Hahella chejuensis KCTC 2396: one gene and its partner. The protein of the gene in region 2 interacts with the protein of the main gene of each other region in a pairwise test. Links are inferred from orthologs where the notes say so. Each region holds a gene or a part of one and is shown on either strand. Other genes may lie near its edges.

What was found.
Region 1: the proteins of rpsL (region 2) and rimP interact in binary tests that used the Escherichia coli proteins (3 or more experiments, as listed by UniProt). The link is inferred for Hahella chejuensis KCTC 2396 from one-to-one orthologs.

The regions. Positions count from the first base shown.
Region 1 is NC_007645.1:1,247,870-1,251,374, reverse strand. What follows is about bases 1-2,986. They hold rimP (ribosome maturation factor RimP), read right to left. Parts: upstream 1,739-2,986; coding sequence 1,262-1,738; downstream 1-1,261. Other genes in these bases: tpiA (triose-phosphate isomerase), read right to left, coding at 2,429-2,986; secG (preprotein translocase subunit SecG), read right to left, coding at 2,020-2,418; nusA (transcription termination factor NusA), read right to left, coding at 1-1,243. Outside these bases: more of tpiA, read right to left, coding at 2,987-3,175; glmM (phosphoglucosamine mutase), read right to left, coding at 3,277-3,505.
Region 2 is NC_007645.1:6,348,258-6,351,160, forward strand. It holds rpsL (30S ribosomal protein S12), read right to left. Parts: upstream 1,688-2,903; coding sequence 1,313-1,687; downstream 1-1,312. Other genes in the region: fusA (elongation factor G), read right to left, coding at 1-737; rpsG (30S ribosomal protein S7), read right to left, coding at 755-1,225; rpoC (DNA-directed RNA polymerase subunit beta'), read right to left, coding at 1,822-2,903. UniProt on the Escherichia coli protein: With S4 and S5 plays an important role in translational accuracy. Interacts with and stabilizes bases of the 16S rRNA that are involved in tRNA selection in the A site and with the mRNA backbone.

The DNA of each region.
Region 1 (3,505 bases), 5.1 Mb from region 2 along the record:
TTTTTGCGCGCTTGCGCAGCTCAGTCACCAGATCCTCATCAAAATCATCGATAGCGAGCATCTCTTCCATTGGTACGTAGGCGACCTCTTCCAACGACGTAAAGCCTTCAGAAGCCAACACTTCCGCCAAATCTTCCTCTACGCCCAGTTGGTCAATAAAGCAATCGACATAGCGTCTAAACTCTTCTTCCTGCTGCTGCCCCGCCTGCTCCTCAGTCAGAACATTAATTTCCCACCCTGTCATTTCGGAGGCCAACTTGACATTCTGGCCGCTACGTCCAATAGCCATCGCCAAATTATCTTCTGATACCGCCACCTGCATAGTGTGGCTATCTTCATCCATGATGATGGAGGCAACTTCAGCCGGAGCCATGGCGTTGATAACCAGCTGAGCGGGGTTATCGTCCCACAGGACAATATCTATACGTTCGTTGCCAAGCTCACTGGATACCGCTTGCACCCTCGAACCCCGCATACCCACACAGGCGCCGACTGGATCTATACGCCCATCATTAGTTTTAACCGCTATTTTCGCCCGGGAACCCGGATCACGCGCAGCCGCTTTGATTTCAATAACTTCTTCTGCGATTTCAGGGACTTCGATTCTGAATAGCTCGATCAGCATCTGAGAACAAGCGCGACTCAAGATTAACTGAGGCCCTCGGTTGTCCATTCTGATATCTAAAAGCAACGCGCGAACGCGATCTCCTACACGATAAGTCTCTCTGCTGATCAATTGATCCTTAGGCAACAACGCCTCAGCATTCGCCCCCAAGTCGACAATAATGTTATCTCGGGTCACCTTTTTAACAACGCCGTTTACCAAGTCGCCGACTTTTTCTCGATAGCTATCAACGATTTTAGTTCGCTCAGCCTCGCGCACTTTTTGAACAATAATCTGCTTGGCTGCTTGCGCACCGATTCGCCCGAAAGCGACCGCCTCGACTTCCTCTTCATGGGTATCGCCAGGCTTCAGGTCAAGGCCACTCTCATGAACCTCTTCCAAAGTAAGTTCAGTTCCCAAAGCAGGAACTGCATCATTATCCACCACCAACCAACGACGAAACGCTTGGTACTCACCAGTCTTTCTATCGATATCCACTCGGATATCAGCCTCTTCATCTTCGTAGCGCTTTTTAGTAGCGGTAGCCAAAGCCAATTCAATAGCTTCGAAAATGACGTCTTTATCTACCCCTTTTTCGTTGGAGACCGCTTCCACAACCAACAAGATTTCTTTGTTCATCTTTACCCCGTAATCCCATCAATACTGCGGCACAACATTCGCTTTATCTATCGTTTCCACAGGAAATATAAATTCTTCCGCGTCCACTTGGAGCACTATTTCATCATTTTCAACAGCCGCCAAAAGGCCCTTGAACTTACGCCGCCCATTAAAAGGCGCTTGCAGCCTGACCTCAATAATAGAGCCTATATATGCCTTATACTGCTCAACGTTAAAGAGCGGCCGATCCCACCCAGGCGAAGAAACCTCCAGGGTATACTCCCCCTTTATCGGATCTTCAACATCCAAAATAGCGCTAATTTGACGACTCACCTTTTCACAGTCATCAACTAACACCCCGGACTCTTTGTCGATATAGATTCGCAACAAACTCCTCTTCCCTTGAGCGATGTAATCCATCCCCCAAAAGTCACAGCCCATTCCTTCTACCACGGGCTTGAGAAGCTGGTATAGATCGTCTTTACGAGCCAATAGATTATCTCCGATAAGGAGCATACCCAGCGTTACTTTACGCCAAGTCGCCAAACAAAAAATGGGCATTAAGCCCATCCTCCGACCACACCATAGTGCAGTTAATAAAAAACCCCTGAAAAGGGGTTTTACAACGCGTATTCCAGAAAATACGGCAGCAAAATTATAGTTGCTGCAAAGAAGGCGAGCAATGGGCTCGCCTGTCTTTAATATGGTGCCGAAGGCCGGACTTGAACCGGCACAGCCATAGGCTACTACCCCCTCAAGATAGCGTGTCTACCAATTTCACCACTTCGGCATAAACCTCACTCTAACTCAGGCTTGCTATCGGAAGGAGCTTCCGCAGCGCCCTGAACCTCACCAGCATTAGTAGAATCTGCATCAATTGAAAGCTCATCAGACTCTGAGGAAGAGCCAGAGACCGTTTCAATAACAGGAACTCCACTTGCAGTGACCTGACTAGCTTTTTGTTTAGCAACATATGCCAATGCAAAACTACTCAGAAAGAAAACAATGGCCAGAGTAGTTGTCATGTTCGTCAAAAAAGAACCACTACCACTAGAACCAAAAACCGTTTGAGAAGCACCGCCACCAAAGGAGGCCCCCATATCAGCGCCTTTACCCTGTTGAATCAACACCAAGCCAATAACGCCAGCTGCAACGATCACATGAACTATAACAATCAGGGTTTCAAACAGTTCCATTTAATCTACCTTACTCTACCGCAGCCTCGATAATAGAGACAAATTCTTCCGAGACTAACGAGGCGCCACCAACTAGAGCCCCATCTACATCCGGCATTGAGAACAGTTCTTTCGCGTTTGACGACTTAACGCTGCCGCCATACAAAATTCTAATTTTATCCGCTATCTGCGGAAAATGCTTACGAATATTGTTCCGTAAGGCTTTATGCATACTCTGCGCATCCTCTGGCGAAGCAGTTTTACCCGTGCCTATAGCCCATACCGGCTCGTACGCCACAACCCACGAATCATCAGGTTGGACAGACATAAACACAGCATCAAGCTGCTTAAGCGTAACTTCTTCAGCTCGGCCTGACTCGCGATCCGCCAGCGTTTCGCCCACACACAGTATCGGAGCCAATCCCGACTCAACTGCACGCTTAACTTTACAAGCGATAACTTCATCGTTCTCGGCGTATAACGCCCTGCGCTCAGAATGCCCAAGTATCACCCAGGAACACTTCATATCAGCGCACATTTTAGCGCTAACCTCACCGGTATATGCGCCATCTTCAGTGGCGGAGCAATTTTGAGACCCCAACTCAATCATGGAATCAGAAACTGCACTCTCAACACTTTGAAGATACGGAAATGGAGGACAAACCACCACATCAACTGAGCCTAACGCCTTAGCGTTAACTATACCTTCTAATAGAGCCTTATTACGCTCAAGACTTCCATTAGACTTCCAGTTTCCGGCGATCAGTTTTTTTCGCATTCAACCCTCCAGTTCGCGCGAGGCGCACATACTAACCAAACTCCCTATAAGTTACAAGTAGTGCGCCACTATTATCTAACTACTCAATATGTGAAAGGTCTTTACACAGACCCTTCAACTATTTTAGCCAGCTCAGCCACTATAGAACGAACTTTAGCTTCATCCTCACCTTCGGCCATCACCCTAATGACCGGCTCGGTCCCTGATGACCTCAACAACACCCTCCCCTTGCCTGCAAATTGCTTTTCAGCATTAGCAACAGCAGATTGGATTGTCGTGTGCCCCTTTATATCCACTTTCTGACTTACCCTCACATTAATCATATGCTGG
Region 2 (2,903 bases):
TCCTCAGTTAACTCGCCTTCTTCCAGATACTTGTTCATGTAGTCGTCATTAGCTTCAGCAGCAGCTTCAACTAATTGCTCACGAAGCTTGGCGCATTTCTCCTGAAGATCAGCAGGAATCTCCTGATACTCAAAAGTCATGCCTTGATCGGCTTCGTTCCAGATGATCGACTTCATCTTAACCAGATCAACCACCCCCTTAAACTCGTCTTCAGCACCAATAGTCATCTGAAGAGGCACAGGAGTAGCGCCCAAACGATCTTTCAACTGTTTAACGACGCGCTCAAAGTTGGCGCCCGCACGGTCCATCTTATTCACAAACACCATGCGAGGAACTTCGTACTTGTTAGCTTGACGCCATACGGTCTCTGTCTGAGGCTGAACACCGGAAGAACCACAAAGTACGACTACCGCACCGTCAAGTACACGCAGAGAGCGCTCTACCTCGATGGTAAAGTCAACGTGCCCAGGAGTATCAATGATATTGACACGGTGCTGATCAAACTGCTGCTGCATGCCAGCCCAAAAACAAGTCGTCGCAGCGGAAGTAATAGTAATTCCGCGCTCCTGCTCCTGCTCCATCCAGTCCATTGTTGCTGCGCCGTCGTGCACCTCACCAATCTTATGAGAAAGACCGGTATAAAACAAAACACGCTCCGTTGTCGTGGTTTTACCTGCGTCAACGTGAGCACAAATACCGATATTACGGTAGCGCTCTATGGGAGTTTTACGTGCCACGATTAATTACTCCAAAATTAAAAACGGTAATGGGAGAAAGCCTTATTAGCTTCCGCCATACGATGGACGTCTTCACGCTTCTTGACAGCAGCCCCACGGCCTTCAGCAGCTTCCAGCATCTCAGCCGCCAGACGTGCAGCCATAGACTTCTCACCACGCTTACGGGAGTACTCAACCAACCAGCGCATAGACAGCGCCATTTGACGAGATGGTCGAACTTCTACAGGCACCTGATATGTAGCGCCACCTACACGACGGGACTTAACTTCAACCAAAGGCTGAATGTTTTCCAGAGCAAGTTCAAATGTTTCAATTGGCTCTTTTTTGGCTTTGTTGGACACAATATCCAGAGCACCATAAACAATACGCTCCGCTACTGACTTCTTACCACTTTCCATTACGTGGTTAATGAACTTAGCCAGTTTCTTACTTCCGAACTTAGGATCCGGCAGGATTTCACGCTTCGCAGCGACTCTTCTTCTTGGCATGATAAGCCCTCAAAAATAAAAAAGGTCTTCAGGTAAATCTGACATGACTAAAAGCCAGCCAGCCTTACTCTTATCCAACAACTATTATCAAGACTTGCCACGCTTGGCGCCGTACTTAGAACGACCCTGTCTACGATCGTTTACGCCAGCAGTATCCAAGGTTCCACGCACGGTGTGGTATCGCACGCCTGGCAAGTCTTTTACCCGGCCGCCGCGGATCAACACAACACTATGCTCTTGCAGGTTATGACCTTCACCACCAATGTAAGAGGTTACTTCATAACCATTTGTTAAACGAACACGACACACTTTCCGCAAAGCTGAGTTCGGCTTTTTCGGGGTAGTCGTATATACACGGGTACATACGCCGCGACGCTGCGGACAACCTTGAAGCGCTGGAACATCGCTTTTCGCGACTTTACGGCTTCTAGGCTTGCGTACCAATTGGTTAATGGTTGCCATTCAAGCTTACTCCGTTAACAACAGATAGATATTTAGTGCCCAACTATAATAAGGGCGCCAAGTGTACTGACGCCCATTCAACGAGTCAAGGCGACTGAGGCTAAAAAACCACCAGCCGCCTTCGACATTGCAGATTATTTATTCAGTTCTGCGCTCAACGCCTGAACAACATCTGCTGCGCTAACGCCACCTTCCTTCTGCATGCGCTTGCGTCTTCTCTCCTGATGGTAAGCAGACCCAGTTCCAGCAGGAATAAGTCGACCTACAACTACGTTTTCTTTCAGACCACGTAGATGATCCTGCTTACCAGTTACGGCCGCTTCTGTCAGAACGCGAGTAGTCTCCTGGAACGATGCAGCAGAAATGAAGCTTTCTGTCGCCAAAGACGCTTTAGTTATACCTAGCAATACTCGTTCGTACCGCGCAGGCATCTTCGCCTCTTCTCCAGCCTTCTCGTTCTCTTCCAGAAGTTTCACCAGCTCAACCTGATCTCCTTTAATGAGAGTGGTATCCCCAGAACTCAACACATCAACCTTACGAATCATCTGGCGTACGATAACTTCAATATGCTTATCATTTATAACAACGCCTTGAAGACGGTATACATCCTGAATTTCGTTAATGATGTACTTAGCCAGCTCACCAACCCCCAGCAACCTCAGAATGTCATGCGGGTTAGATGGGCCGTCAGAGATAACCTCTCCCTTCTCTACGCTCTCACCTTCAAATACGTTTAGCTGACGCCATTTAGGAATCAAAATCTCAAATGGATCAGTATTATCGGTTGGCGTAATAACTAGACGCTTCTTACCTTTGGTTTCCTTGCCAAACGAAACAATCCCTGAAATTTCAGCAAGTATTGACGGCTCTTTAGGCTTACGAGCCTCGAACAAGTCAGCAACTCGCGGCAGACCACCTGTAATGTCGCGCGTCTTGGATGACTCTTGCGGTATCCGCGCAATTACATCACCAACCTCAATAGTATCCCCATTCTTCAAACTGAAAAGTGAGTTTGGAGGCAGAAAATACTGCACCGGAGTATCGGTACCTGGGAACTTCATCTCTTTGCCGTTTGCATCAAGCAATTGCAGCATCGGACGAATATCTTTTCCAGAAGCCGGGCGATCCTTCGGATCCATTACCTCAATATTAGACAGACCTGTAATTTCATCTGTCTGGGTCTTAACAGTAATGCCCTCTTCAACACCAACAAAGA